Regions from separate parts of the Virgibacillus alimentarius genome, predicted to be linked through region 1. Evidence: riboswitches for the same ligand, from Rfam matches in the RefSeq annotation. Region 1 holds a riboswitch; each other region holds the start of a gene.
What was found. A riboswitch is a leader RNA that binds a small molecule or an ion and turns the genes downstream of it on or off. The one in region 1 is predicted to bind S-adenosylmethionine.
Positions count from the first base shown of each region.

Region 1 (7,849 bases):
AAGGCTAACATACAAAGTAAATTGTATGTTAGCCTTTTTGTTACGGAGAAGAAAACCGGAGTTTGAAACTGAGATAGAGAATTCGAAAGGACATTGCAAGTTTTTGAAAAAGCACTGTTACAAAGGACCGTTTGTATAGCCTAATTAAAATATTTTCTAAGAAGAAGTGAAAGAGATATGGTATGATAGAGGCGATATGTGTTGATAAGAGCGCGTGCAGGAGGAAAAAAGAAAAGCAGGTTATCTTTTAGCAGCGGTTTGTGATGGTGGAAAACTTTTTCCGTTAATCTAGTTGGAGTACAAAAATATAAGGGAAGGGAGGGTGCACGATGGCCCATCCTTACAAGCGATATTCAATAGAACAGCTACAAGCAGAAGAGGAACTTTTACGTGAAAAATTACAGAAGGCCGAAGCGTTAGGGCAGCGTAATTATATAGCGGTTCATAGGAGAAAAATAGAAATTGTTAGATCCTATATGCTGGATGCATCTGCATTTAGGCCGGGGGATATGCGCGAATTAAAAGAGGATCACGAACATTATTTTAAAATTGATGAAGTGAGTGGGGTTGTTGCATGGGGGCACCGCATCCATAAGGGAAATCATGAAACAAGCGGCGAAAGAGAAGCTGTGCTGCTTGATTTATTAGGTGAAAAATCCAAGTGAGCTCGGAAAGACTTATAGCGTGAAACCGATACGCTATTCATGAAATATGTTCTAGCTTGACGTAAGGGTTCACAATATATTTCTAGATTATATAATCTATTAAAGTATCTCGTTAAGGTTTAAATGAAGCAGGTTGCATGGCGCGGGTCCGTTTTAATACCGAATTCGCGCCATGCAACTGCTTTCATTTTTTGTCTTACTTTTTAATTGAAAGGTCCTTGACATAGTTCGTTATTTATTTTTTAGACACATACCCTTGGGATGCAAGGCACCCGTAGGGGTGTACTATGATCACTCGGGATAAACCGTTTTTGCCTGATGCTTTTTTTCTGTTTTGTCAATGACGGAGGTGGCTACTAAATCACCTGTTACATTTAGGGCAGTGGCACCCATGCCCACAAGTGCATCAATGGCGGTCAGCAGTCCAACGGCTTCGATCGGCAGGCCGACTTGTGCAAAAACAGTTGCAATCATAATAATCCCAGCACCTGGAACACCTGCTGTACCAATCGTGGCGAGTGTCCCTACAATCACGACTTGGAGCATATCTGTATACGTCAAAGGATCCCCAATAATGTTTGCGGCAAAAACTGCTGATATGGCAATGCGGATGGCAGCTCCATCCATATTGACGGTAGCACCTAAAGGCAAGCTAAAGCTATATAAACTTTTGGACAGATTTAAATTTTTAGCTGCATCTAAAGTTAATGGCAAAGTACCCGAACTGCTTTGGGTCACAAAAGCAGTTACAATCGGCGTTCTTGCTGTGGAGAAGAAATCTTTAATGGATACATTGGTAAACAGCATGAAAAGCATATAAATGACGACTTGAGCAAGTAAAGCGATATATAATACCAAAACCATATCCCCTAAAGAAAGCAGGGTATCCATCCCTTGATTTCCGACCGTTTTGGCAATGATGGCAAAAATACCAATTGGAACATATTGCAAAACCGCATGCATTATTTTAAAAGTTGCTTCATTTAATCCTTCCACAACGTTGTAGACAAGTTCCCCGGAGGCTGCCCACTTTTCTGTGGATCGGAGCGCGGAGATCGCAATTCCAAAAGCAAGGGCAGTAAACACAATTCCCAAAAGATTTAACTCGGTAAAAGCCGTGAAGATATTTTCCGGAACAATACGAAGCAGAACACTGATGACTCCAGGATTATCCGGAACTTCAAAGTTCTCATTTGTATCGAGCGACATATTTGTCCCAGGGTTAAATATACTTGCAATGGTGATACCGACGATAATTGCGAGTGCAGAAGTGATGATATAATACAGAAATACTTTGCCGCCCATGCGTCCAAGATCACTCATTTTTGTTTGATTGACCCCCACGATTAACGTGAAGACGACAAGTGGAATAATCATGAATTTTAACAGCCGTAGTAGTAAATCACCAAAAGGGGTGAGTACTGTGGCGGCGTCTTCACCAAAGATGAAGCCTGTTAGGACTCCCAAAATAAGTGCAACGGTTATTTTTAAAATAAGTGACGTTGCAGTATATTTTTTCCAAAGTCTTTTCACGTGATCTCCCCCCTTTCTCTATTCATTCTATACAGGAGTTGTTTGAATTGTTTCATAACAATATAGGATAATCAAGCTTCTGTCAAAAACAATGCTTGAGGGAAGATAATTTGGCAGGGGGAGGGACGCTGACTATGCTGGAGCGTACAGAGCGGATTGATAGCTTTCATGAACTTAAAAAATCACAAAAACAAGCACCAAAATAATCCTGTTACAATGGCTTTATAGTGCTTGTTTTGTATTTTGAATAGCATAATTTATACATTGGGAATACAAATAAAAGAGGTGTTCGCACAATGTGTAATCAAATGCTTTATAAACAAGAGAAAATAAAAAAACGGCTGGAAAAGGCGGGAATTATAATGTCCGCAGAGAAGAGGAAACAAAAGAAGTGTACTTAGCCTTAATGTACCAGCGGATGCGATTATAAAAATGAACAACAAACGTTTATAAACCATGTAGAAAAGAGTACGAATGATTCTTTTCTACATGGTTTTTTGGTGCAAATGGAACGCCAGAACCCTCTATATCAAGCCGAAATTCGACACAAACTGATAAAACGCGGAGCGAGACAAGCGCTACCCCAATAAAACCCTCCAAATCACAGGTCTCCCTCAAGTCCCTCCCCTCTTTCTAGACTTTCTTTCTTCATTTAGATTAGAATAGGTGTACACAGAATAACGCAGTATCATACAACCGATGAATAAGGGGTGAAGCAGATGGGCAGTGTGAATCAAAAGCTAGCAACGCAGTCTGTAGCGAAGACGTTTTTTCAATATTTTATCCCTACCCTTCTTGGCATGATGTTGATGTCGGTGAATGTGGTGGTGGACGGGATTTTTGTTGGGAATGGGGTTGGCTCTGTTGCGCTTGCTAGTGTGAATATTGCGGTTCCAGTGTTTTCGGTCATTATTTCTCTTGCGCTCCTTGTTGGAATGGGAGGCGGAACGCTTTATTCGATTGCTATGGGGGAAAATAATGATGATAGAGCGCGGAAAATATTTACGTTATCCATGGCGCTGATTACTGTGATTACCGTTGTGGTTTCGGTGATTAGCTACATAAATTTGGAAGCGTTGGCGCTTTTTTTTGGAGCGAATCAGGAGACGTTGCCGTATGTGTTGGATTATATGCGAATTTTATTCCTTTCGTCGCTTATTTTATCCTTAGAAGCAGTCTTAAGTATTTTTGTACGGAATGATGGTGACCCGCAGCTGGCTATGATGGGGCTTGTTGTATCAGCTATTTTAAATATCGGGCTGAATTACTGGATGATTTTTATTTTGGAACTGGAAGTAAAGGGAGCGGCGTTAGCTACGGTTATTGCAACCGCTTTTGGTTTGCTTATTTATACATTTCATTTTTTAAAAAAGGGTTCTAATTTAAAGCTTGTTAAAATGGATTGGAATTGGCGTTCGATTAAATCCATTAGTACCATTGGCTTTCCGAGTTTTTTATCGGAGGCAGGGATGGGAATATTTGTCGTTGGCTATAATATTGCGATGGAATATCACGTTGGTACGGACGGGCTTTCTGCTTTTTCCGTGATTAATTATTTGCATGTGTTTATGTTTTTGGCGTTTATCGGGATTGCTTCTACGATTCAGCCGATGATTAGTTATTACTACGGGGCGAAGCAGGCAGAGAGCATCAAAAAGACAGTGAAAATCGCTGAAACTACCGGCATATCGCTTGGTCTTTTATTTTTAGCCATTGGTTATTTTGGGGCAACTCAACTTGTTGCTATATTTGGTATTGAGTCCGAATCAATTGTCGATCTTGCTACTACTGGTTTGAAGTTGTTTTTCCTGGGCTATTTATTCATGGGGATCAATTTTATTTATATGACTTATTATCAATCGATTGGTAATATCAAACCATCGATCGGTATTACCCTATTTAGAGGTGTTATCTTACTGATTCTTATGCTGCTTATCCTGCCGTTTATGCTTGGTACAGCTGGCATCTGGCTAGCGCTTCCTGCAGCGGAAGCATTGGTTGCTGTTTTCTTGCTCATTTTTGCCAGAAAACATGTTATGGAAAAAACATTCCTTTGGCACCAAGTGCAGGATTAAGTAGGGATAGACCCAGGTGGTGCCAGTTCTGATAGGAAAGGCCAAAGTCTTTGTGAAAAAGGGGAGCTACAAATCAGCTACCGTGCTAGGATCTGGCTGCCTTTCGATTCGATAATTCGATATAAATCGACAAAATTCGGGAAGTGACAGGCACCAGGTTTGGGAAGGGTGAAGAAGATGTTGTCGAGGTCCATTTATTTTTATGTTATTATGGCGTTTCTTTTTGTGGTGTCGGTTGTGTTCGTTAATCATAATGATGCATTTTATGATCGTCCCATTGCTGAAGTCACTAAAGTAAAACAGGAAGATAAGACCGAAGTGACGGATCAACACCACAATACAGATGAGCTATTTACACAACAGATTACAGCCAAGTTGAAAAATGGGGAAGCTAAAGGAGAGACGATCCATTTACAGAATGAATATTCAGCTTCAGGGGCTTATGATCAGGCCTATCAGCCTGGAAATGACTTGTTTGTTTCGCTGGATACAGACAAAGAGAAAAATGCAACATTAACTGGCAAGATAATCGATGTGAAACGGGATAAATATGTTTTGGTAGCAGCATGGGTATTTGTCGCGATTTTACTTATTGTCGGCAAAAGGCAGGGACTGTTTTCCATCATCGCTCTAGCAATCAACGCCATGATCCTGTCCTATGCGTTGGATATCTATGTGAAGAATTCGGATATCAGTTTATTGTTCCTATGCAGTATCAGTGTGGTTTTATTTACTGCCATCTCGCTGTTATTCCTTCATGGTTTGAATGAAAAAACATTTGCGGCAATTGTGGCAACATTACTTGGAACATTTCTTTCGCTGCTTATTGCGTCCGTTGTAATATGGGCCACATCGGAAAGTGGTCTTCGTTATGAAGAAATGCAGTTCCTAACACGTCCGTATCAAGTGATATTTATCGCAAGTTTATTCCTTGGTTCCTTAGGAGGTGTCATGGATATTGCGATTACAATGACTTCTTCAATCTTCGGGCTTTATGAAAAAAATAATGCTATTTCCAAAAAGGCACTTCAGACGTCCGGCATGGAAATTGGAAAAGATATCATGGGAACGATCACGAATATTTTGCTTCTTGTCTATATCAGCGGTTCCATTCCGATGCTTATTTTATATTTAAACAATGGGTCGGCATTGACATTTTCCCTGACAATGAATCTTTCATTGGAAGTAGCCAGGGCGTTAGCGGGCGGGATTGGCATTGTGTTATCCATTCCAGTAAGCCTCTATACATCTATCTTTTTTATTAATCGAAAGAGGGCTAAATCATGACGGTACAAGTGGTGCTGGCAGCTATTTTATTCTTGTTAATGGTGCTTGTAGGCGGGAAAAAGGGGGTAAGGTCTTTTTTTACCTTATTTCTAAATTTCCTCGTGTTTCTTATTACCATGATTTTGATGACCATTCCAATTGTCAATCCAATTATTGTAGCGTTGATTGCATGTACAGCAATTTGCAGTATGAATTTGTTTTATATTAATGGAGTAAACATGAAAACGAAAACAGCCTTCATTTCTTCCATGATCACCATTGTTATTTTGATCTCTTTTATTGTATTCATCACGTCCAAAGCGAAGGTTCAGGGATTTGGCGAAGAGGTCATTGAGGAAATCAGTGTATTTTCCCTCCATGTTGGGGTGGATTTCGTCAAGGTTGGAGCGGCTATGGTCATACTGACTGCGATCGGTTCGATTACGGATATTGCTATTTCCATTGTTTCGCCGATGCAGGAACTATTTCATCATCAGCCATCAACAAGCAGGAAAGAGTTAGTTCGATTTGGGCTAAGCATTGGCAGAGATGTTCTTGGAGCAGATACGAACACATTGTTTTTTGCCTTTTTAGGAAGCTATCTGGCATTGATTTTGTGGTTTAAAGATTTAACGTATTCGTTCGGGGAAATTGTGAATTCGAAAGTATTTAGTGCAGAAATGATCAGCATTCTCTCAGCCGGTGCTGGTGTTGGCCTAATCATTCCAATTACCGCCTGGACTGCAGCATGTTATTTGGTAAAAAAGTGATGGGGGACAGTTCCTTAAAATTTGTACTTGACACATTTTTCTGTATTCGGTATGATGGTATACAATTCTTACTAATTAAATAAAATATTTCCTTATCCAGAGTCGGGGGAGGAACCTGGTCCTTTGATCCCGCAGCAACCGTTATGATAACAAGGTGCTAATTCCAGCAAGCATTGGCTTGAAAGATGAGTGAACGTAGTCGATAAATGAAACCTCTTCCTCATCGGAAGGGGTTTTTTTAATGCATGCACCTGATTTGCTAGGGAAAAGGGTAAAAGGACATTTTATGGTGTCAAAACCGATTATTAAGATGGGGATAATTGTTTTAATTAGTGGAATGTAGATCATATACCAAAAGGAGTGGGTTCACGTGAGTCATTCAACTGATACCTTGTACAAAAAATCATATTTTTCACGGATTGGAGAATTAAGGGAATATGCGCCGGAAGCCTTTAAAAGCTTTTTTTCATTTAACGAGCAGGCGCTAGCAGAAGGTGCATTGACGGTAAAGGTAAAAGAATTAATTGCTGTTGCGGTTGCACATATTACCGGGTGCCCGTACTGCATTGATTTGCATGTAGGAAATGCGAAGGAGCAGGAAGCGTCCAAAGAAGAAATAGCGGAAGCGGTATTCGTATCCGCCGCACTAAAGGCAGGTGCCGCAGCTGCTCATGGGGTGAATGCGCTAAATGCTTATGACGGAGAATCTTCTGATGAGCTGTACCGGACAAGTTATTTTCAACGATTAAAAGAATTTGGCGCATTACAAGGTGATGCTTTTCGGGCCTTTGCGGATTTTGACAAACAGGCTCTAAAAGCGAACATACTGACAGAAAAAGAGAAAGAATTAATTGCTGTAGCAGCTGCACATACCACCGGATGTGCGTATTGCATTGATCTTCATACAAAAAATGCAAAAAAAACCGGTGCGAGTGTCAATGAAGTAGCAGAAGCAATCTTCGTCGCTGTTGCTTTACAAGCCGGATCGGCGTTTGCACATAGCGTGAATGCACTAAATGCTTATGATCGAAAATAACTACATTTAGGGACTGTCCCCTTTGCTTTAACGGGTTAGTACGACAGGCGATGGTCCCCCATTGAAAGGAGCTTTCACCATGGGTAAACAAATTCATTTTAACGGGTTTATTCAGCATTCGCCTTCTCCACATTCTACTGGACTGTGGAAGCATGAGAAAGACGGGGGTGTTAATCATAATCAGTTAACGTACTGGGTGGAGATCGCACAATTGCTAGAAAGAGGGAAATTTGATTCCTTGTTTATCGCTGATGTGCTGGGAACCTACAGTGTCTATGAAAATAGCCATCGTGCCGGAGCAGAGTATGCGGTCCAGCTTCCGGCACATGATCCAATTATTCCAATTTCAGCGATGGCAGCGGTAACGAAGCATTTAGGTTTTGCACCGACCATATCAGCAACCTACGCACAGCCTTATGCGCTAGCTCGGCAACTTTCGACGCTTGATCATATGACAAATGGGAGGGTTGCCTGGAATGTGGTGACATCCTACTTGGAAAGTGA
Region 1 is NZ_JAGIKX010000055.1:105-7,953, forward strand. Features, by position in the region: gene J2Z81_RS15300 (DUF1811 family protein) at 330-665, shown strand; gene J2Z81_RS15305 (dicarboxylate/amino acid:cation symporter) at 957-2,198, opposite strand; gene J2Z81_RS15310 (MATE family efflux transporter) at 2,918-4,273, shown strand; gene J2Z81_RS15315 (YibE/F family protein) at 4,451-5,560, shown strand; gene J2Z81_RS15320 (YibE/F family protein) at 5,557-6,309, shown strand; SAM riboswitch class I at 6,399-6,501, shown strand; gene J2Z81_RS15325 (carboxymuconolactone decarboxylase family protein) at 6,680-7,345, shown strand; gene J2Z81_RS15330 (LLM class flavin-dependent oxidoreductase) at 7,425-7,849, shown strand, end outside.

Region 2 (12,572 bases), on a different contig from region 1:
GTTTAGTCCTTTATCATCGTTGACGACATATAGAAAATTCATTAGATTATTGAAATTATCAAATGGTTCACCTATTCCCATCACAACAATATGACTGACACGCTCACCTTCTCCTTTCGCATCGAGGTGGGCCTGTACATTCATTATCTGTTCGACAATTTCACCACTGTTTAAATCACGGCTTTTCTTTAATAAACCACTTGCACAAAACGAACATCCAATATTGCAGCCTACTTGTGTTGTCACACAAACCGATAAACCATAATTAAAACGCATTAAAACTGTTTCAATTAAGTTTCCATCTTGCAGTCTGAACAGAAATTTAATTGTACCGTCGGATGACTCCTGCTTAATTTCCTCACCTAGCGTGTGAAGAACAAAGTGTTCTTCTAACAATTCTAAACAATCTGTATTGACGTTTGTCATATCCGCAAAGTTTTTCACACGCTTTTTGTAAAGCCAGTTCCAGACCTGCTGCGCTCGAAATCTCTTTTGGCCGTGCTCCACAAGCCAATCTTTCAGTTGATTATATGTTAATCCATAGATAGATGTTTTATCCATATTGATACCCTCTTTTCAAAGATAGCACTTCTTACCTCCCCCATTTTACTGGAAATTCCCCATACATGCAAACACGCTTTAAAGGAACACTTTTATCTCTATCATCTGGTATGTTTTTAGTAAAATTTAAATTAATTTGACAATTATGGAATTAATTCTTACAATGAATAATAATTTCATAAAAACGATATTTCCTTATCAAGAGCCAGGGGAGGAGTTTGGTCCTTTGATCCTGCGGCAACCTGTTTACCTAATAAGGTGCCAAATCCAACAGACGTTCTTTGTCTGACAGATAAGGGAGAGCCAATCCTCTTCCTTTAGGAAGGGGGTTTTTATTTTAGTATTCATTTTAAACACAGTGTGTTTATTGGACTAATAGGTTTATAGTTGTAATAAAAAAGGAAGGAGCGTGTGATCTTCATGACTACGGTAGGTTATTGGTTTATGGGATTGGCTCTGGCATATACATGCTTTTTACTATTTGCTGGGCAAATTGCAAAAAGAAGAGCTAAAAAAGCATCCGGCTTTTTTATAGGTGGCAGAAACTTCGGAACACTGTTCGTCATGGTCTGTATCACCGGACTCTTCTCAGGGTCCTCTTTTATAGCTATTATTGAACTGAGCTATCTAACTGGTATTTCAGCTGTCTGGTATGGAGTTGCGGAAACCATTCACATTTTAATTATTGCTTTTGTACTCATTGGACCATTTCGAAAAAAAGCGCTTATAACAATTTCAGGATTGATTGGTGACCACTATGGGGAAAAAATAAGGGCTTTTTCAGGAGCCATTACAGCTTTTACATTTCCAATGTGGTCAGTTGCTACAGCCTTAGCATTTGCATCAGCCATGAGTGTTTTTACTGGCATGCCTCTCGTCGGATCGGTTGCTATAACGGCTGTACTATTACTTATCTATCTGCAATTTGGCGGAATGTGGTCCATTGGTTTTACACAACTAAGCAATGTCATCGTATTTTTTATCATGCTTATTATTGGAACAATTGCTTTCTTTATTAATCCAGGCATTGATGGAATTCAGGAGTTATTTACTCAAAAGCCGGAGCTTGCTTCATGGACAAACATTGGAATGCAAACAATTATTGCATGGTTTGGAACGTTTTTAGTCAACGTACTACTTGCGCAAGCTGCCTTTCAAATGGCTCTATCTTGTAAAACAGAAAAAGAAGGGCAAAAAGGATTAATTTACGCTGCTCTAATAGGAATTCCACTTATTATAGGAGCTGTTGTGTTTGGACTTGCCGCAGCAGCAGTATTACCAGGAAAGAGCCTCGGACTTATTGCAGTGCCGCTTTACTTGATGGACACATTACCCGCCCCGCTTGTCGGTTTATTTTTTCTTGGATTTTGGGCAGCCGCATTAAGCTGGGGAGCACCTTGTCAATTTTCTGGTGCAACAAGTTTGGGTAAGGATGTTGGGAGTGCTATTAATCCAAAGGCTACGGAAAAACAGCTTATTAACTATACACGCTGGTCGTTAGTCATATTAACACTATTAATGATCGTATTTGCCTTTTTGCGGTCTGAACAATCTGCATGGTGGAATGTATTTGCTTGGGTAACTAGAAATTCCGCAACATTTGCGCCCGTTGCAGCTGCATTATTCTGGCCAATTGTAACAAAAAGAGCAGCACTAATTTCCTTATTTAGCGGTTCTATTTCTGGATTACTTTGGTACCATTTCGGTGGATGGCATGTAACGGAATTTTATTTAAACACACATCCTGTTTGGGTAGGAATGAGTATAAATCTATTCACTATTTCTCTAGTAACCATCATTGATAATAAAGGGACTTTAAACTATAATGTTTTGAAAAATAAGCGAAGTTATCTTTCACTTTGTATTTCCGCTATCTTAGCTGGATATACTGTCTTTTCCTTTGAAAAACTTTACCAAACTGGTTTGCTCGGCATGGTTATATTTATAAATATTATATTTATATTTATCCATTTTATTCATGCTGTTCATACAGTAGGAAGAGATTATAAACATGTCATACAAAATGCAAATTGATATATAGACGAAAGCCGAATACTGGACGCACTCCTAAAAACACCGTATCATTTCTTCATAGAGAATGATAATAAAGGAGTGAATCTAGTGTCTTCTATTAAACATAAAACGTTCCAATCCGTTCCATTATCTGTTCTGGATCTTGCACCAATTAATGAAGGTAGCAATCCAAAACAATCCTTTCAGAATAGTGCCGAATTGGCACAACATGTCGAAAAATGGGGCTTTAACCGCTTTTGGCTCGCTGAGCACCATAATATGCCAGGCATAGCGAGTTCAGCTACTTCCGTATTAATTGGGCATATCGCAGGCGCTACAAATCGCATACGTGTTGGTTCAGGAGGAATCATGCTGCCGAACCACGCAACACTTGTTATCGCTGAACAATTTGGAACGCTTGAATCCTTATACCCTGGACGTATTGATCTTGGCTTAGGGAGAGCTCCTGGAACAGATCAAGCCACAGCCTACGCTTTAAGACGTACATTAAATTCCAGCCCGGAAGAGTTCCCTATGCAGGTAAATGAACTAGAGGATTATTTCTCTGAAAAACCGATAACACATGTCAGAGCTGTTCCTGGGGAGGGACTTCAAATACCTATATGGCTGCTTGGATCTAGTGGTTTTAGTGCTCAACTGGCAGCACAAAAAGGGTTGCCTTTTTCCTTTGCTAGCCACTTCGCACCTAAAAATACGATTCCAGCATTAAATTTATATCGCGATCATTTCAAATCATCCGAAACCTTAGATAAGCCATACGCGATGGTTGGTGTGAATGTCATCGCAGCAGATACGAACGAAAGAGCACATTGGTTAGCTACATCGCATCAACAACAATTTTTGAGTTTGCGCAGAGGAGAACCAACGCAATTAAAACCCCCAATCGATCATATTGATGAGGTATGGTCTGCTGAAGAACGAGCTGCTGTTGAAAAGTCATTAAACGCAAGGTCAACCATCGTGGGTGATCCTGAAACTGTCAAAAAAGGGTTGCAAGATTTTATAGAGGAAACACGTGCAGATGAAGTAATTATCAACTCGCAAATTTTCCATCAAAAAGATCGTTTACGTTCTTATGAAATACTCGCTGAAATGATGGAATAGATTAAAAAATGGACCTGTTTTTCATATTGAAATGTTTAAAACGGATAGCTATTCATGCAGCTATCCGTTTCTATTTCATACTTTCTCTTTACTGTTGTAGTTCTTTTTATATTTTTCAAATTCCTCTTCAGAACAATAAACATAATGTGCTGGAGCTACTTCCCGCATCTTCACTTCTTCCTTTTCATCATAATGATGTTGACTCGGATCATATGCTATTCGGATACGTGACCTTTCATAGTCAGGGTCCGGCAGCGGAATGGCAGAAAGCAGTGACTTCGTATATGGATGCATCGGACTGCGGTACAAATCTTCAGAAGGAGCAAGCTCCATTAACTTACCAGCAAACATGACACCGATTCTATCGCTTATATATTTAACCATCGATAAATCATGCGCAATGAATAAATAGGTTAAATCCTTTTCTTCTTGCAGTTTTTTCAGCAGATTAACCACCTGCGCTTGAATAGATACATCTAAAGCTGATATTGGCTCATCCGCAATGATAAATTCAGGATCGACTGCAAGTGCCCTTGCAATACCAATCCTTTGTCTTTGACCGCCGGAAAATTCGTGTGGATAACGATTTGCATGTTCACGATTTAATCCTACTGTTTCCAAAAGAGAGCAGACCTTTTCCATACGATCTTTTTTTGATTTTGCGAGTCCATGAATATCAATGCCCTCCGCAATAATTTGAGACACCTTCATCCTTGGATTCAATGATGCATAAGGGTCTTGGAAAATCATCTGCATTTTTCGATTAAATGCTTTTATTTCGGCTTTGGATTTTTTCCCATGAACATTTTTACCTTGATATAAGACTTCACCATCCGTTGCTTCATATAAGCGTATGATGGACCTTCCTGTGGTTGATTTTCCGCAGCCAGATTCACCAACAAGCCCCAGTGTTTCTCCTTTATATATATCAAAAGTTAAGCCATCAACAGCTCTGACTTCTTTCGTTTTTCCAACATTAAAATACTGCTTGAGGTTTTTTACCTCTAATAGCTTCTCTTCTTCCACCATGCTACTTTCCCTCCTTTATCGAACCAGCGGCTTTCTCCCTGAATTTATCCATTCGCTCCTTAACTGCTTCAGGTGGCTCTACTTTCGGAGCATCGGGGTGGAGTAACCATGTAGCAGCATAATGGGTATCAGAAACTTGAAACATTGGCGGTTCTTCCTCTAAATCTATTTTCATTGCATAAGGATTCCTTGGCGCAAACGCATCACCTTTAGGTGGATTCAACAAATCCGGGGGCGACCCAGGGATTACATACAGTTCTTCATCATCTGTATCCAGACTTGGCATCGAACTAATTAATCCCCATGTATATGGATGCTTTGGATTATAAAATATTTCATCCACTGTTCCAACCTCCACAATTTTCCCGCCATACATGACTGCCACCCGGTCCGCTACATTTGCAACAACACCTAAATCATGTGTAATAAAAATGATCGATGTTTCAATTTGTTTTTGCAAATTTTTCATCAAGTCCAATATTTGTCCTTGTATCGTAACATCAAGTGCTGTAGTAGGTTCATCTGCAATTAAAACTTTTGGAGTACAAGCAAGTGCAATTGCAATAACCACACGCTGCCTCATCCCACCTGAAAATTGGTGTGGATATTGTTTAAGACGGACTTCCGGTTTTGGAATTCCTACTAAATCCAACAGCTTCAACGCTCGTTCTCTGGCTTTTGATTTACTTAATTTTTGATGTTTTAAAAGTGGTTCCATTATCTGTTTCCCAATTGTCATTGTTGGATTTAAAGATGTCATTGGATCCTGAAATATCATCGAAATATCTTTTCCTCGTATTTTTTGCATTTGTTTTTCTGTTGCTTTAGCAAGATCTTTATCTTTAAAAAGGATTTTTCCCGATTTTATTTCTGAATTACCGGGAGGCAACAAACGCATAATCGATTTGGTTGTTACTGATTTACCTGATCCAGATTCTCCTACAATAGCGAGTGTCTCCCCTTCATATAAATCAAAGTTGACACCACGAATAGCCTGTACTTCACCTGCAAATGTATGGAATGAAATATGAAGATCTTCAACTTCTAATATTTTTTTCATTGTTTTTCACCTCACTTATTAATCGCGCATTTTAGGATCAAATGCATCGCGAAGCCCATCTCCAATTAAATTAAACGTTATTAAGATAATACAGATAACAATACACGGTATGATCATTAAATGAGGTAAAAATTGGAATGTTTGGTATCCTTCCTCAATTAGCGTACCTAGAGATGCCTCCGGGGCTTGCAAACCAATTCCAATAAAGCTTAGGAAAGCTTCAAAAAAGATAGCGCTTGGAATAGTAAACATCGTATTGATAATAATAACTCCTGATAAATTTGGCAATAAATGCTTAAACAGGAGTCTACCATTACTGGAACCAAGTGTTCTTGAGGCAAGTATATACTCCTGATCTTTCAATTTTAATGATTGTCCACGTACCACCCTGGCCATTCCGATCCATCCAGTAATAACCATGGCTATTGTAATCGATAGAATTCCTGGTTTTAATATAAGGAGCATTAGAATAACAACGATTAAATTTGGTATACCAGAGATTACTTCCAATATTCGCTGCATGACGTTATCAACCTGTCCACCTTTAAAACCGGAGATCAATCCATAAGTAACACCAATAATCATATCAATAACGGCTGCTAGAATTGCTATATATAAAGATACTCTTGTTCCAAGCCATACTCGGGTGAACAGATCTCTGCCAAGACTATCTGTCCCGAACCAATAATATTCCTCTATATTTAGATCTTTATATTTATTCTCTTCTACGCCGCCAACTTCATGGCTTCCGTCAAAAATACCCATATCCTCTAAAACTGGGACTCTTGGAGGAAGGTTCGCTCTTGTTACGTTTTGCTCGTAACCATCATGAGGGGATAGATAAGGACCGATGATAGCCATTACAATCACAAATAACAGAACAGCGATACTCACTAATGCCCCTTTATTTTTGCGAACTCGAAGCCATGCATCTTTTGTAGCTGAAATTTGCGGCCTTTCAATTTTTTCACTCTCTAAATTCGTTTTTGGAGCAGGTTCAAATTGATGTTTTGGTATTTTTTCAGCGCTGTTTGTCATTTTTTATCCCCTCCAGTCAACCGAATTCTTGGGTCAATGATTCCATAAAGTATATCAATGATTAAAATGATTACCATTAGCAAAAATGCGAAAAATATCGTTGTTCCCATGATAATTGGAAAGTCATTTGTCTGAATGGATTTAACAAACTGTTCTCCGATTCCTGGTATCGCAAATATTTGCTCTACAACCATAGAACCCGTCATTAAAGCTACAGCCATCGGCCCCAGAACAGTGATAAGCGGAATTAACGCATTGCGGATAGCATGCTTGAAAGATACTTCCATACCTGAGTTTCCTTTTGCTTTTGCCAGTGTAATATAATCTGACCCCAATACTTCGATCAGTTCTGTACGCATAAAGCGGGCTGCAGTTGCAATAGGAAAGATCGCCAGCGCGATGGTAGGCATGATAGAAGAGGTAAAACCGTCCCAAGAAGCAACAGGCAACAATTCTAGCTTAACTCCGATATAATATTGCATAACCGCTGCAAATACAAAGGAAGGAATCGATTTCCCGAGTACAGCTAAAAATGTACTCCCATAATCAATCCAAGTATTTTGAAACATAGCAGCAAGAACGCCGAGTAGAATGCCGATGATTGTCCCTATAAACATTGCCTGAAAACCAAGCTGTAATGAAGGACCCATGCGATTCTTTAAAAGGTTTGTTACAGGCTGATTATCAAACTGAAAGGATACACCCAGATCACCCTTTGCAATATTTACCATGTAATTTGCATATTGAACAGGAATCGGCTGATCCAAACCATATTTCTCATTTAAAATTTCACGTTGATCTTCCGATAACTTTTCTTCATTTTGAAACGGGGTACCAGGTAAAAACTTCATTAAAAAAAATGTTGCTGAAGATATAATAAACAACGTAATAATCATAAAAATTATTCGTTTACCAATATACTTCGCCATCCTGTTTCCTCCTAATTGCTAATAAATAAAATTTTCTAAATATAACTCAACAGGGGAAAAGAGGGTATATGCATACCCTCTTTTTCCCTATTGATGAACTATTTATTTTTCAATAGTAACATTTTTCAGTGTGTAATCTGGCCCAAATGCATGTTCTACGAGTCCTTTAACTTTCGGTTTGATAAGCGTGATTCTACCGCGTTGGTAAATAGGAGCAACAACTGTGTCCTCTTGTACTAAGAGTTTTTCAGCTTCAAGCATCGTTTCCCAGCGCTTCTCAGGATCGTTTGCATATTTCTCTTTAGCGTCCTCAATGAGCTGATCATACTCTTTATTCGAGTAACTTGTCTCATTATTTGTTCCATCTGTAACAAACAGATCCAAGAAAGTCATCGGGTCCAGGTAATCCGGTCCCCAACCATGCATGACAATATCATAATTTTGTTTTCTTGTTTTATCGAGACGTACTTTAAATGGAACATTTGTCAATTCAATTGTTAGACCATCAAGATTCGATTCTAACTGATTTTTGAAATATTCACTTGTTGTCTTGGCATTTTCTGTGTCATCACTTAAATAATCAAGCGTAATTTTATCTTTGCCTAACTCTTCAAGTCCTTTTTCCCAATATTCCTTTGCTTTTTCGACATCCTTTGACATTAAGCTGCCACTTTCATCACGGAAATCTTCGTCGGTTTCAGGGTTGCTAGCTAATCCCTTTGGCACGTATCCATCACTAGGTACGGAACCATTTGATAGAACTGTTTCGGTAAATGATTCTTTATCAAAAGCCATCGCTAATGCTTTACGGATATTCTCATTTGCTAACGGAGTATCTTCCCCGTCGCGCTCCTGGTTAAATTTAAGATACCAAGAAGAAAGCTCTTCAAATTTGGAAGCGTTTTCATGGTTTTTGTACTGTTTAGCATATTCTGCACTTAATGCCGCTGTCCGATCAGCTTCACCTGTTTCAAATAAATTAACTGCTGTACTTGGTTTTTTCGCAACTTGAACATTCACTTCATCTAAACTTACGTTTTCTTTATCGTAATACGCATCATTTTTAACATATTTCCATTCCAATCCGGAACCGTCCCACTCTGTTAATTTAAATGGTCCGTTTGCCAGCATGTTGTCACTATTCGTACCGAATTTATCCCCTTTTTCTTCAACAAACTCCTCATTTAATGGAAGGTACGTACCAAATGCTAATAATGAGTTCAAATACTCAATCGGCTGTTCCAGCGTTAACTTTAATGTATAGTCATCGACAGCTTCAACGCTTAGCTCTTCCGGATCCTTATCTCCACTTATGATTGCTTCTGCATTTTCAATAACTCCTGAGAACATGTAAGCATATTCTGATCCAGTATCAGGATCTACTGCTCTTTGCCAAGCATAAACAAAGTCATTGGCTGTAACAGGGTCACCATTATCCCACTTTGCGTCTTCACGCAATTTAAATGTATATTCCTTTCCATCTTCACTAATTTCAGGTTCCCCGTCTGCAATTGCAGGAACTGGCTTATCATTTTCATCTAAAACATATAACCCTTCTATCGTCTGCCCAAAAACGATGAAGCTTGCCTGGTCCGTCGCTAATGCAGGATCTCCAGTCGGTATTTCTGCTGTTTCAACCATATTAAAGATTTGCTTCTCTGAAGAACCGGTATCTCCTGAATCCGAGCCTTCGCCATCACTGGATTCCGATCCAGAGCCGCAAGCGGAAATAATCATTGCCACAGCCAAGGCAATTACTAATAAGAGAAAATTTTTAGACTTTTTCATTCCCAAACCACCCTTTTATATTTTTTAAAGATTTGCACCATTAATTATACAATAATATTAAAAATTGTAAAATGTTTTTTAAATTTATTGGCAGATTTATTAATATTTTCATTAGATTTTTCACATAAAATATACATGAAATTATAGCCTTTAGACCTATAAAACATCCATAAATTACCAGATTTATCATTCATAGAGAGGGGATGAATTTTCTATTAAACTATCCCACTATTTACAGATAATTATTAAAAAATAGATAACGAGAGGTAATAAATCTGCATTATCATGATTTTTTTAGCCTTCCTAATGTTATAATAATTAAAACAAATATCTCATCCCGAATAATTCTAAAAGGAAGTTGTTATCATGTATAAAAAGCTTTGGACTTGGATTGGTGTTTCCCAGTTGCTAGTCCTTCTCTTCTCTATCATCTTTTACAAACGAATCGATTTCCTGTCCTACACAAATGTTTCTTTTATCATTGGTTCCATACTGATTCTCTCATCCATGCTTGGTTATGTTATGAAAGGTCGTTTTTTTGATGTCGTTTTTTACAGCTTTCAACATGTTTTCAGCAGAATGACTGACAGAGACAGGCGCCCTTTATCCGAGCTGGTTCCGCAAAAATACTACCTCCCGTTCATCACTGGTGTAGTAACAATATTACTCATGTTATGCTCCTTATTTTTTTACAAATCACTGTGAAACGAGTATGAAAGGCAACTTCTTCACCAACAGAAGTCGCCTTTTCCATTTAGCTTTTCACTTTTTCGAGCATTGTTCCATATGTTGCAAAATTGGTGTGCCATGATAAAGCCTTTTCAAGTATATGTGGTGTTTGCCCACCCCGCTCAAGGGCTTGGCTATAATAATCCCATAGCTGCTCACGGTACATTGGATGGGCACAGTTTTCAATAATCATCGGTACCCGCTCCCTTGGTGCGAGTCCTCTTAAATCTGCATATCCCTGCTCCGTAACAACAACATCTACATCATGTTCCGTGTGATCAACATGCGAAGCAAAAGGAACAATACTTGAGATATCCCCATTTTTTGCTGTCGATTTCGTAACAAAAACAGCTAAACGTGCATTACGGGCAAAATCACCAGATCCTCCAATGCCATTCATCATTTTCGTACCGGAAACATGTGTCGAATTGACATTTCCGTATATGTCGAATTCCAGTGCAGTATTAATCGAAATCAATCCGAGCCGACGAATAATTTCCGGATGATTTGAAATCTCTTGTGGCCGCATGATTAACTTATCTCGATATTTTTCAAACGATTGAAATATCTGCTTCATTTTCTCTTCTGACAACGTAATCGAACAACATGAAGCAACATTCACCTTTCCTGCATCGATGAGATCGAAAACAGCATCCTGCAGTACCTCCGAATATACCTCTAAATCTTCAAATTCAGATTCTATCAATCCATGAAGAACCGCATTAGCTATTGAGCCAATCCCAGATTGCAATGGTGCAAGCTGCTCTGTTAATCTGCCAGCCTCTATTTCACTGCGGAAAAAGGCGAGAAGATGATTTGCCATCTGTTTCGTCTCCTCATCAGGAGAGACGATCGTAGATGGTGAGTCTGATTGATTTGTAAAGACAATACCTTTTACCTTGTTCAAATCGATAGGTATCCCTTTTGTACCAATGCGATCATCCGTTTTTATTAATGGAATTGGGGAACGCTCCCCCTGTTTTCCTGCACAATAAATATCATGGATCCCCTCTAACAATGGGGATTGCGCCATATTAATTTCAATAATAATGGACTCGGCTTTTTCGGCAAATATTGATGAATTACCAATAGATGTAGTTGGAATCAACATACCATCTTCCGTAATAGAAACCGCTTCCAAAATGGCGTAATCAATAGGCTCAATGACATCTCCCCTGACGAACTCGGCTGTGTGTGATAGGTGTTGATCGACAAATAACAATTCACCTTCATTCATCTTTTTCCTCATCGTTCGATCTGCTTGAAACGGGAGACGCTTATGAATGATGCCTGCTTCAGCAAACAATTTATCAATATCAGAGCCAAGCGAAGCACCAGTATATACATTAACTTTAAATTTTTCCGTTCCTGCACGCTCTACTAATGCCATTGGAACCGCTTTCACATCACCCGCACGAGTAAATCCGCTTAGTCCCAAAGTCATTCCGTCCTTTATCCATGAAGCAGCATCTCTAGCAGAAGTAACACTTTTTCTTAACTGAGGATGTTTAATGCGCTCATCAATTTTTTTATTATCCATTTCTCTATCTCCTCTCTCTGTCATTATTGTTAAGACAATTGTAACTTATCAGTATTATTAACAGAGAAATTTTGTGGGAAATAGAGAATAATGGATTAAATGCATGAAACTATTGGGTAAAACAGCAAATTTCTTCAAAACCCAAGTAATTTACGAAAATAGCTTGCATAGGTTTGGCTCACTGGAATGGATTTTCCATTCTTCATAGCGAGCAAAAAGGTAGAGTGTGTATCAGGATAGATTTCACTTATATGGTGTACATTCACAACAAAAGACCGATGACAGCGGACGAATAAATCCCGCGGCAATGTATATTCAAATTCCTGCAGGGTATTTTTATGTGTTCCATATCGGTCTTCCGTATATACATACGTCTTGCGATTCTTTACTTCTAAATACATCACCTTATGAAAAGAGACAGGTACCCAGCCGTCCTCTGTTTTCAGAGTAACAACAGATTTACCGTCCGTAAAAGCAGGGTAAATCGCAGTCACACATCCTTCGATTTTCCCGTTATTATGAAAGGGAACTGCCATCCCATGATATGGCACGCCAAAAACATCCCGGTTAATAAATTCAGATTCTTTTTGACGGGAAATGAAAGCTTTATGTGCAATTGTTCCTGCTTTAACAGCATCGCCAGGACGTATCTTTAAATCAATTCTTTTACTCGGTCGATAATAAATATATTCTTTCGTATTCGATACAGCAATCGAAATTTCATCAGAAAATAGCTCACCAATCACATCTAATAAAGGGG
Region 2 is NZ_JAGIKX010000034.1:13,791-26,362, reverse strand. Features, by position in the region: gene rlmN (23S rRNA (adenine(2503)-C(2))-methyltransferase RlmN) at 1-561, opposite strand, end outside; SAM riboswitch class I at 754-860, shown strand; gene J2Z81_RS13450 (sodium:solute symporter family protein) at 982-2,595, shown strand; gene J2Z81_RS13445 (LLM class flavin-dependent oxidoreductase) at 2,683-3,699, shown strand; gene J2Z81_RS13440 (ABC transporter ATP-binding protein) at 3,775-4,728, opposite strand; gene J2Z81_RS13435 (ABC transporter ATP-binding protein) at 4,730-5,788, opposite strand; gene opp3C (oligopeptide ABC transporter permease) at 5,807-6,826, opposite strand; gene opp3b (oligopeptide ABC transporter permease) at 6,823-7,755, opposite strand; gene J2Z81_RS13420 (peptide ABC transporter substrate-binding protein) at 7,858-9,543, opposite strand; gene J2Z81_RS16245 (DUF3899 domain-containing protein) at 9,910-10,248, shown strand; gene J2Z81_RS13410 (acetyl-CoA hydrolase/transferase family protein) at 10,298-11,812, opposite strand; gene J2Z81_RS13405 (LytTR family DNA-binding domain-containing protein) at 11,947-12,572, opposite strand, start outside.
Region 2: another riboswitch for S-adenosylmethionine. It lies ahead of J2Z81_RS13450 (sodium:solute symporter family protein); the one in region 1 lies ahead of J2Z81_RS15325 (carboxymuconolactone decarboxylase family protein).

Region 3 (12,572 bases), on a different contig from region 1:
AAAGATTAAACAGCTTGTTATTCGATGAGAAGAACGTCTACACGAAGGTAGATCGTTCCTTCTATGTCTTAAAATTCAGGTGGTGGCGGCTCTATTCCAAGTGTTCGATATGGTACTCGGATTTTAAATGCCAAATTATTCGCTTCTAGATCAATATGTTCAATACTTACTTGGAAGTTACTTCTAATATCCATTTCTGTTACTGCCACATAAATTTCTTCCTTTTGCGGATCCACGGATACCCATTTTGGCATTGGTAAATATTTCTTAATATATTCCATGATTTTCTTATTAGGAAGCTCTAATAAGCCAATGGAGATTGACTTTTGTTTCAAAATAACGTCACCGTTTTCTTGAACAAGCGGTTCAAGATGGACGGAGAGGGGGACAGTTGATGAGAAGACAGGTAACTCCCCCATTAAATGAACATCTTCCTCCAAAGATACACTGTATTGATGTTTGGTGTCACTAAGGAATTGATCAATATAGGCATTTACTAATTCATTTAGATTTTCTTTCGTCGTACGAACAACAAATTCAGAACTCTCTTCATCATATGAATCACTGCCCGGAGAGACCTCTGTATCAGCAACAGGCCAGTAAATGAGTGAAATAATGATAAGGACAACAACGATATTGACTGCCAGTAAAGTATAGAACCGTCGTTTCCATTTTTTATTGAGTCTTCTTTTAGACATCGGGCTCACCTTTCCTGTTTGGTTAAGTACATGAGAACACGTTTAGCCATTAATTGATAGCCCCGATTATTCGGATGAAAGTTATCTTCTGCAATCAAGTCTTTGTCTGTTTTATCAAATAAATCGCTTGTAGGGATAAATGCGACATTTTCAAGCTCTTCTGTGATCGCTTCTCCGGTGCCATTCCATTCATCAACAATAATAGCAAGTTCTTTAATGTCTTTAAAGTATTTATCATATGGGTTATAGAATCCAATTAAAAAAATATTTGCATCTGCATTTAAACGTCTTATTTCTGAAAAAATATCTCGCAGCCTAGCTTCATAGTGAACACGCTCTTCTCGAAACTTATTCAATGTTAGATTGGTAATATTATCTTTTAACACCTGCATAATATCGTTTGCTCCAATTGTAATTAAAATAATATCTGCATCTTGGATGGCGGATGAAACTTTTGGATTATCTAGGCGTTTTCGTAATTGATCTGTACGATCACCTCGATGGCCAAAATTATAGAAGTTTGCAACCTGATTATTTTGATTGATTGTATTGTCCAAGATTCCTACATAACCGCCTTGTTTAGTGCTATCTCCCACACCTTGGGTTAAAGAATCTCCAATAGCTACAATATTCATTTCTTTATTTGAAAAATAAGCAACTGTATCTTTAAAGGCTTCAGTGATTGCTCCTTTAAAGTTCTTAGTGGGTGCATTTTCTTCGTTTGTTGGAGTTTCCTGTTTATTATCGTGTATACTCTTTTCCCTTATATGTTCGTTATCTGTATGATTTATATTGGAAAAAGGGTGATTCATGGGGCTGGATTCATTGGTATTTATTTGGCTTATGAAAATAAATACCCCGAATCCTGATAACAATATAAGGATAGTAATGAGGAGGATTTTCGTTTTCATGTCATCACACCTAAAGTTGTTTATATTCTATGTATATAGCCGTAACATGTTGTCTCATGAGTATAGCATATCCTATTTGCTAAAAATCTTACCTTGATAGTTTAAACTTTTATGCTTCAATGTAAACTTCAATTTTCTATTATAAAGACAACTTAGGGTAGAAACCATAACAAGAAGATTACATAATGGAAAGAAGAAATAAAAAACCCGTCTTGCTGCAGACGGGTTTTTCAAAGTTTATATTTTTGCCACGTAATGCTCTCTGTTATTTTCTCGAAGCTGAACTGCTTCTTTGTAAATATTTTTATTTGTGACTGTAACGATTCCTGACGTGTGTGCTACTTCAAGGGTTTGATCGTCGATATTCGCATGTTCCACCCACAGCACTTTTCCTTGTTTATTCCTTAGTTGTTTAAGGGCTTGAGGTGAAACATCCTTATTTATCCATAGAACATCAACGTCAGGTATATCGTTTAACTGGTCCTGGGAAGTTAATATCACTTCATATCCCAAGGCTTCTAGTTGTTTTGCATGTTCATTTTGTCCGGCAATTGCAATCACTTTTTTCCTGGCAACGCCACTGTTGCGATCAAAAGGGGAGTGCAATAGCCATTCAATCGCATCTTCTTCTGTCGTTTGGATCGTCGGTGTGTCGTTTACCGCTCGTGCGATTGCTTGATCTAGATCAAGCAAAATATCTTTAACGGATTCAATGCCTACAGAAAGTCGGACTAACTCTTCGGTGACGCCACTACGTTTTAAGTCTTCAGCACTTAATTGCTGGTGCGTTGTTGATGCAGGATGAATAATAAGTGATTTCGCATCACCCACATTAGCGACATGTGACCAAAGTGAAACATTGTTAATCAGTTTTCTGCCAGCTTCTCTGCCACCTTTAATACCAAAGGTAATGATGGAACCAAAACCAGAAGCTAAATATTTTTTAGCTAATTGATGGGATGGATGTTCTTTTAATCCAGGGAAGTTAACCCACTCGACTGCACGGTGTTTCTTTAGGAATGCTGCGACTTCTTCAGCGTTTTTATTATGCCGTTCGATGCGTAAGTGCAATGTTTCTAACCCTTGAAGCAAATGAAATGCATTATGCGGACTTAAAGCTGCTCCAATATCACGTAATAGCTGTACGCGAAGCTTTGTAGCAAATGCAGCTATACCAAGATCTGCATATCTGAGACCATTGTAACTTTCATCCGGTTCCGTAAATCCAGGGAATTTTCCATTGTTCCAATTAAATCTTCCGCCATCGATGACAATTCCGCCTATGGTTGTTCCGTGTCCGCCGATCCACTTTGTTGCTGAATGAACAACGATATCTGCTCCCCATTGAAGCGGCTTTGTAAGGTACGGCGTGGCAAATGTGTTATCGATGATCAATGGAACGCCATGTTCATGTGCGATAGCACCAATTGTCTCAACATCAAATATATTAAGACTCGGGTTTGTAATGATTTCGCCAAATACGGCTTTCGTTTTAGAAGTAAAGGCTGCCCTAATAGCTTCTGGATCTGTTCCGTCAACAAACTTTATCTCAATTCCATAACGAGGTAGCGTATGAGCAAATAGATTATAGGTCCCTCCATATAAATTACTGTCGGCGATGATTTCGTCACCAGCACCGGCAATATTTAAAATACTAAGTGTAATAGCGGCCATTCCGGAAGATGTCGCTACCGCAGCTGACCCATCTTCCAGTTGAGCCATACGTTGTTCGAAAGCATCTACGGTTGGGTTCATAATTCTAGAATAGATGTTTCCTGGTTCCTGCAATCCGAATAAATTTTGTGCATGTTCGGTATCCCGGAATACATAAGACGTCGTTTGATAAATGGGCACTGCACGTGATCCTGTTGTTGGATCTGGTTCTTGTCCCGCATGAAGTAAAGCTGTTTCTGGATTAAAAAAATGGAAATTTGACATGAATAATTCCTCCTTAGATAGTTTGAGGTTCATTCCTCTTGTGTCTTTGCTTTTCGTTGGAAGAAATGTCTTGAGAGAGGCGCGTATGTAAAAAGCCCTCTTCGCTAAGAAGAGGGCGTATATATCACCGGACCTCCTCTTATCTTCCAGATCTGCAACGGACCTGTAGGATTTGGCACCGTTAAAAGCAAAAGGATTTGCTTAAAGGTTGCTGGGTTTCGTCGGGCCTATTCCCTCCACCGCTCTTGATAAGAGATAAAAGTATAAACTTTTTTGAATTTAAAGAGTATTATAAGCGTAAGAATGGACTTTGTCAACTGGTGAAAAAATTAAGGTTGTGTACGTCGCTGAAAAGAGCTTCTTTGAATCGCTGAACCCATATAAATAAGCAGAGCAATCCAAATCATTCCGAAAGATATAAAATGTGCAAATGAAAATGTTTCTTTAAAGTGAAATACCCCAAGCAGTAACATAATGGTTGGCGCAATGTACTGCAGGAACCCGAGCATTGCTAAAGGGATATGTTTTACGCCGCTGGCAAATAACAGGAGTGGCACCGCTGTTGCAATTCCGGCTCCAATTAGTAAAAGGCCGTCAAATGTAAAAAAACTGCTTGGCGAAATGGTGCTTGAAGGCATTGTTAATAAATAAATAACGGCAACTGGTGTTACGATCATTGTTTCAATCGTTAGTCCAAACATCGCACTGATATCCACTGTTTTCTTTAATAAACCATAAGCTCCAAAGCTAAGTGCAAGTAGCACTGAAACCCAGGGGAAAATTCCAAAATGAAATGTAAGATAGAACACGCCTGCTGCCGCAATGATAAAGGAAATCCATTGTCTTTTCGTTAATGTTTCTTGAAGGACAATCATTCCAAGCAAGATACTGATAAGTGGGTTAATATAATAGCCAAGACTTGCCTGAACGACGTAGCCGCTGTTAACAGCCCAAATATAAGTAAGCCAATTTAAACTGATCACAACCGAAGCTAATGTAATGCTGAATAACTGTTTTTTATGATTCCATATTCTCCGGCATTCTTGGACAAAAGGGGTCCATTTTCTAAGTGAAATGACAATGCCCATCATAAAAATAAAGGACCATAAAATACGGTGAGCCAATATTTCATCAGCAGAAATATGATCAACAAGCTTCCAATAAATTGGTAAAAAACCCCATAGTACATAGGCCAGTACGGTGTAAAAGATGCCAAGTTTTGCTTCGTTTTTTTTCATGGTAGCCTCTCCCCTGAAAATATCTAAATAAATTAATTTTAGATTCAGTTATAAAAGATTGCAAATATCATGACTTGATTGAAAATAAAAACATTACTGTCAAATGCAGGGTAGATATATTATAATAAGAGTTGCACTGCTTGAGAAAATAATCATTAAGGAGGAGATGTCTTTGCATCGGGGAAAGAAATACTTTGAAACATCTGTCATCCATGATGGCTATGATACGAAAGATATGTTAGGAAGTTTAACGCCACCGATTTTTCAAACATCTACATATACATTTAAAACTGCAGAGCAAGGAGAAGCGCGTTTTGCAGGGGAAGAAGAAGGTTATGTCTATTCTCGGTTAGGGAATCCGACTGTATCAGCGCTACAAAAGCGGATTGCGGCGCTGGAGAATGGAGAACGCGGGCTTGCTTTTGGTTCTGGAATGGCGGCTATTTCCGCTGTGCTAATCGCATTAACGAAAGCGAATGATCATATTTTATGTTCATCAGGTCTATATGGATGTACATTTGGATTATTAACAATGATGAAAGAAAAGTATAATATTACACATGATTTTTCGGAGATGGCAACGAAAGAAGAGATCAAGTCTCTCATTAAACCGGAAACAGCCTGTATTTACGTAGAAACACCCATCAATCCAACAATGAAACTGATCGATTTACAAATGGTTGCTGAAGTTGCAAAAGCGTTTGATATTCCTGTTGTCGTGGACAATACATTCTCCTCTCCTTATTTACAGCGACCGCTTGAACTAGGTTGTGATGTTGTTGTTCATAGTGCGACAAAATATATAGGCGGTCATGGTGATGTGGTTGCAGGTTTAGTCGTCGGTAAAAAGACATTTTTAGATTCCGTTGCGATGACAACCCAAAAAGATGTAGGCGGCATTATTTCTCCGTTTGATGCATGGCTGTTGATTCGGGGGATGAAAACACTGCCAATACGGATGGACCGACACTGTGATAATGCTGAAAAAATAGTAGAAAAACTAAAGGCACATCCGAAGGTAGCCAATGTATACTATCCGAATGATGAAAACAATCCTGATTATCCAATTAGAAAAAAACAAATGAAACGTGGAAGTGGCGTTATTTCATTTGAGATTCAGGGGGAGAAGGAGGATGCACAAAAGCTGTTAAACCAATTGAACTTCCTGAAAATTGCTGTTAGTCTTGGTGATGCTGAAACATTAATACAGCATCCAGCAACGATGACACATGCCGTTGTACCTGAGGTATCACGCCTCGAAATGGGAATTTCAGATCGGCTCATCCGTCTTTCAGTGGGCTTAGAAGCTTGGCAAGACATATGGGCTGATTTAGAACAGGCATTAAATAACTTATAATCGCATCTGTAACTTAAAATACGATAACGTAACTACTACCCCCATTCGCATTGTACATATTTTACTTACCGAAAATGTGGAATGGGGTTCTTGCTGTTTGATAAACAAGGATAGAATGGATCTAGAACGCTTATGTTACATGATAAATGGTTATGTATTTTTTATATGTTTTTCACATGCAAGAATGGGTATGTTAAACGTATAAAGGAAATTTATGCTATATTATTGTTAATATAAGTATCCATGGCGTGTGGAAGGAGAGTGATGTTTGTGCAAATGGTGGAAGTAACACCTTATTTTATTGGATTTATTATGTTTATGAATTTTATTTTGGCGTTTACCGTTATTTTTTTAGAGAGAAAAGATGCTACTTCTACATGGGCATGGTTAATGGTCCTTTTTTTTATTCCGATTGCGGGCTTTGTGCTGTATTTGATTTTTGGAAAGACAATAAGTAAACGACGCATCTTTACGTGGGATACGAAAAGTAAATTAGGAGTAAAAAAGGCAGTACATGCCCAAATGCGTGCCATTGAAGAAGGTCATTTCAACTTTAAGCACCAGCATTTAATGAAGTACAAAGATTTATTTTATATGCATTTAAGAAATAATGATGCGATTTTCACACAAGATAATAATGTGCAGGTATATACGGATGGCGAGGCAAAATTTAATGATTTAATACAGGATTTAGAAAAAGCTACTGATCATATTCATCTGCTATATTATATCATCCGGCATGATGAACTTGGAAAACGGATTGCTGATGTCCTAGTCAAAAAGGCAAACGAGGGTGTTGAAGTTCGGCTCCTCTATGACGACATGGGGTCTCGTTTATTAAGCCGAAAATATATTCGACGTCTCAGACATGCGGGTGTTCACGTGGATGCATTTTTTCCGCCGAAAATACCGAAAATAAACTTAAAAATAAACTTCCGGAATCATCGTAAATTAGCTATTATTGATGGGAAAATAGGGTATATAGGCGGTTTTAATATTGGAGATGAGTATCTTGGTAAGAAGAAAAAATTTGGATACTGGCGAGATACCCACCTACGGATAGACGGTGATGCAGTTCGAAATATGCAAACACGGTTTATTTTAGATTGGAACCAAGCATCACGCAACGATATTTTGTATGAAGATCGCTATTATTCAGCTATACCTGCTGGTAACACCGGCGTCCAGATTGTATCAAGCGGGCCAGATTCGGACTGGGAGCAAATTAAATATGGGTATATTAAAATGATTTTATCCGCAAAGAAATACATCTATATTCAAACGCCCTACTTTATTCCAGATGAAAGCTTAAGGGACGCTCTAAGAATCGCAGTACTTTCAGGCATTGAGGTAAAATTGATGATACCAAACAAACCAGATCATCCATTTGTTTACTGGGCAACATTATCTTATATAGGCGATTTATTAAATGCAGGAGCACAAGTGTATATTTATCAAAACGGATTTTTGCACGCGAAAACAATCGTTGTTGACGGGGAGATAGCTTCAGTAGGAACGGCTAATATTGATGTACGAAGTTTCCGGTTGAACTTTGAAGTGAATGCCTTTTTGTATGATGAACAAACAGCACAGAATTTAGTGGATGCCTTTCAACATGATATTGCCTTATCCACGCAGATGACGAAAAAACTATATGAACAGCGCTCCCTGGGAGTCCGCTTTAAGGAATCTGTCTCCCGCCTGTTGTCACCAATTTTGTAATACACATCATCTGCCAATAAAGCTAACGGAGGGATGTAAGGATGGAAGCAAAAAAGTGTATTGATTCATTAACTGTTAAAACGTCTCATGTTCTCCCGCCTGATACGAATGCGCATCACACATTATTTGGCGGAAAATTGATGGCTCATATTGATGATGTTGCAGCCATTGCCGCAGTACGCCATGCCAGGCAAGTAGTAGTTACAGCATCTACAGATTCTGTTGATTTTTTAGCTCCAGTGAAAGAAGGGGACTCGATTTGCGTTGAGGCATTTGTAACGTGGACACATCATACATCGATGGAAGTGTTTGTGAAAGCTGTAACTGAAGACTTAATAACAGGTGAACGAAAAGTGTGTGCCACTGCATTTTTAACATTTGTTGCCTTGGATGAGCAGGGGAAACCTACAGTCGTTCCTCCTATTCTTCCTGAAACAGAGCAACAAAAGTATTTGCATGAAGGTGCATCAACCCGTGCCAAACGGAGAAATGAAAGAAAAGAACAATCCAAGGAAATGGCAGCCTTGTTTGGCAGTGACTATCCTTGGAATGTCAAATAAGCAATCATGGACGAATGGGTTTTTTCAGTGAAGCTGCAACGTATGTTCTTTTGATTGGAACAATTCGATAAAACGAGTGGCACTCTTTGAAAGATATCGATCTTTTGCCCAGATGACAGCTGACCTTGAAATAAGCTCTGCTTCTTTAATCTGCATTACCTTCGCTTCTTGCAAGTGTAATCTGGAAAGAGCGGATTCCGGAATAACAGTTGCCCCGATTCCTTCATTCACGAGTTCCAGTAACATATCGGCATCGGGGCATTCACATACCACGTTTGGGGTTAAGCCGTACTTTTCAAATTTATTGATTACTATTTCATATTGTCCAACACCGCTGATTCGGTGTAACAGTAATAATGGTATATCAGCTAAATCCGTAATGGAGATGCTTTTACCTGAAGTACCATTTCCCCACTGCTTTGGAAGAACGGCAACATACTCTTCATCCGGAAGCAAAAAGTGGGAGAACGCTTTCATTTCCAGCGGCAACCTTACAATTGCCAAGTCAATATGCCGGTCGTTTAATAATTCAGCAAGGCGGTAGGAATCTCCTTCTCTTAACTCAAAAGTAACTTTTGGGTATTTTTTTAAGAAAAGATGCATTCGAGGAGGGACGTAAGAAAAACAGGATTTTACACAACCGATGGACAGTTTCCCCCTTAATCCTTCCCCGGTTTCTTTTACCTCTGTTATTGTCTCATCAAAGTGTTGGAAAATGCCTTCTGTTTTTTTATACAATACCATGCCTGCCTCTGTCAGCTCCATTTTTCTTCCATTACGCTCCAACAAGGTAACTCCCAGTTCAGATTCAAGCGCTTTCAATGATTGGCTTAATGGAGGCTGAGCCATATGAAGTCTTTTGGCAGCACGTGTTATTTGCCCTTCATTAGCGATCGTATAGAAATAACGTAATTGTCGAATATCCATCTTTGTTTCTCCTTCTATACTTTTATTATATACTTATCAAACAAAATAAATATTTCATAAATGATATAACATTGTGATAAAATTTTCAATAGGGAAAATTCCAATAATTCGTTAAAGTATACAAAAGATAGATCAACTTTTGTTTAAAAAAGCATAAGTGTAAGCGCTTCCTGTATATTATGACGTTTATTATTGGAATTGTCAAAAACCAAGACATACTTAGCTAGTCAATACAAGGAGGTAATTTTCGTGCTAGGGATGGAGGATTATGTTGTTGCACTGGCTTGGCTTGCAACTGTTCTATCTGCAGTTGGCTGTGTCCTGTATGGAATTTTTACTTGGAATAAGGGAGGAAGTGATTCTGAATGAATCTGTCAGTATTAATACCGATTCTCGCTGGATATATTCTTATTCTGTCAGGGCTAGCCTATTATGGATATAAAAAAACGAGGACAGAAGCGGATTATTTAATTGCAGGGGGGAATGTGAATCCGATTGTAATGGCGCTATCCTACGGAGCGACGTTTATTAGTTCTTCATCACTGATCGGTTTTGGTGGGGTTTCAGCGATGAATGGTTTTGGTTTATTATGGCTAGCTTTTTTAAACATTGCTTTAGGGATATTTGTTGCTTTTGCTGTATTTGGGAAAAGGATTCGGAAGCTTTCTGTGAAGCTAAATGTTTTCACCCTTCCATCTTTGCTAGGTGCAAGATATGAATCAAAATTTATTACAGTGTTTTCAGGAATCATGATTTTTGTGTTTATGCCTGCATATACAAGTATTGTCCTTGTAGGCGGGGGGAGATTTCTACAAGAAACATTGGGTTTTAATTATAATATGAGTTTATTTATTTTGGCGATATTTGTTGGTTTCTATGTCATCAGCGGTGGGTTAAAGGCTGTTATGTATTCAGATGCTTTTGCGGCCTTGGTAATGCTCTCGATGATGATTTTATTTTTAGTTGTGACATATCAAGCGGTAGGTGGTATTACAGCGGGACATACTGCACTAAGTAATATGAAAGATCTAGTCCCTGAAGATTTAGTTGAACAAGGGCATCGTGGCTGGACTTCCATGCCAGCGCTAGGTTCTCCTATGTGGTGGACACTTGTAAGTACCCTGATTATGGGGGTAGGTATCGGTGTATTAGCACAACCGCAATTAGCGATGCGTTCGATGACTGTTAAAAGCGCTAAGGATTTAAATCGATCTGTTTTGGTTGGCGGTATCTTTATTTTCTTTATGACAGGTGCCATCTACATGATTGGACCACTTAGTAATATTATTTTTCAAGATACGCGTGGTGAACTGGCTTTAACTGTCGCTGGCGGCAATGTTGACTTGGTTGTTCCAATCTTGATCAATGAAATGATGCCTGATTGGTTTGTTTATTTATTTACATTAACTGCGTTATCAGCTGTTATCTCTACCATCAGTTCTTTAATGCATGTGCAGGCTACATCTTTTAGTGAAGATATATTTAAAACGTTGGGAATTACTTCCGTTTTTGGAGGGAAGATTAGTTTAGTGCGTTTTGGCGTTATTATTGGTGTAGTGGCTGCAGTTATTCTAGCGTATATTCTCCCAGGTGGAGTAATTGCTCAAGCAACTTCATTTTGGTTTGGTATTTGCGCTGCCGGTTTTCTGCCAGTTTTAATTGGAGCACTTTTTTGGGAGAAAGGCTCACGTGCAGGCGCTAATGCTAGTGTAGTTACAGGTTTTGCAGTTAGCATTATCGGGTTTCTCTTTTTCCATGAAAAAGAATCTGCAGCATTTGGGATTTCCGAGGCCTTATTTGGGAAAGGAGCATTACTTGGATACCCAGTGACACATATTGATCCGATTATGTATGCGTTGCCGCTTTCAGCAATTGTATTTGTTGTCATTAGCTTATGGACCTATAAAAAGCAAGGTCATTCGGTCAAAGCTGCAAATCAGCAAGAAATAGCTAAATAAAAAAGTATATTTATTTTATATACTTTTATAATAAAATAGATATTTTTAATATAATTTAAATCATGCTATGATTTGAACTATAAGAATAATTCAAAAAATTAATTCGGAGGAGTGTTGACAAATTATGTCGAAAATTGAAGAAGTAAAACAAAAGTTACGAGGGGCATCGATTGCACCGGTCATTACACCATTTAAAGAAGATGAATCGATTGATTTTGATAAATTCACGGAACTCATCGATTGGCAGATTAAAAGTGGAAGTCACGCCATTTCCGTAACAGGTACAAGTGGAGAGCCAAGTTCTTTAAGTGTGGAAGAACGCGTGCAGGTAATGGAAGCGGCGTATAAGGCAATTGACGGCCGAGTACCATTTGTTCCAGGAACAGGTTCTACCAATCATCAAGAAACAATGTACTTAACGAAAAAAGCTATTGAAATTGGCGCAGATGCGGCACTTGTCATCGTTCCTTATTACAATAAACCAAACCAAGCTGCATTGTATAAACATTATAAAACGGTAGCAGATGCAAATGATATTCCGATTATTGTTTATAACATTCCAGGAAGAACTGCAAGAAACCTAGAAGTGGAAACGCTTGCGAAGTTGAATCAAGATTGTCCAAACATCATTGGAGTGAAAGAATCCAATAAAGACTTCGAACATGTGAACCGCGTTCTATTAAATTGCGGCCGCGATTTCCTATTATATTCAGGTATCGAACTACTATGCTACCCGATGCTTGCAATTGGAGGGGCAGGATCCATCAGTGCAACATCAAACGTAGCACCGGCAAAAGTAGCAGAAATGCATGATGCATGGAATGAAGGCGATCTCAAACGTGCACAGGATTTACACTATGAATTAATGCCACTGAATGATGTTCTATTTAAAGATACAAACCCTGCACCAGCGAAAGCAGCACTTGGAATTCTTGGTAAAATCAATCCAACACTTCGTATGCCAATGGATGTTCCAACAAAAGAATTGCAGGATGAGATCCGTGAAGTTCTTAAAGGTTATTATGCCGAAGATGAAATAAAAGACGCTGTTAAGAACTAATACGAACGAAATCACTATCAGACTCAAGTAGAATGTTAAAGGAGTGTTCATAAGTGAGTCAAAAATTAGAAGAAAAACAACAAGCGATTATTGATAAAGAAGTCAAAGACATTCAATTATATATTAACGGTGAATTTGTAGATGCAGCATCAGGTAAAACATTTGATAATTTGAATCCGTTTACAAATGAAGTGATTAACCAA
Region 3 is NZ_JAGIKX010000021.1:30,405-42,976, forward strand. Features, by position in the region: gene J2Z81_RS10735 (hypothetical protein) at 1-28, shown strand, start outside; gene J2Z81_RS10740 (YpmS family protein) at 69-698, opposite strand; gene J2Z81_RS10745 (SGNH/GDSL hydrolase family protein) at 704-1,609, opposite strand; gene J2Z81_RS10750 (O-acetylhomoserine aminocarboxypropyltransferase/cysteine synthase family protein) at 1,847-3,547, opposite strand; SAM riboswitch class I at 3,684-3,802, opposite strand; gene rarD (EamA family transporter RarD) at 3,877-4,785, opposite strand; gene megL (methionine gamma-lyase) at 4,952-6,142, shown strand; gene cls (cardiolipin synthase) at 6,422-7,864, shown strand; gene J2Z81_RS10770 (acyl-CoA thioesterase) at 7,906-8,424, shown strand; gene J2Z81_RS10775 (LysR family transcriptional regulator) at 8,449-9,351, opposite strand; gene J2Z81_RS16235 (symporter small accessory protein) at 9,610-9,720, shown strand; gene J2Z81_RS10780 (sodium:solute symporter family protein) at 9,717-11,309, shown strand; gene hpaI (2,4-dihydroxyhept-2-ene-1,7-dioic acid aldolase) at 11,434-12,369, shown strand; gene hpaE (5-carboxymethyl-2-hydroxymuconate semialdehyde dehydrogenase) at 12,423-12,572, shown strand, end outside.
Region 3: another riboswitch for S-adenosylmethionine. It lies ahead of J2Z81_RS10750 (O-acetylhomoserine aminocarboxypropyltransferase/cysteine synthase family protein); the one in region 1 lies ahead of J2Z81_RS15325 (carboxymuconolactone decarboxylase family protein).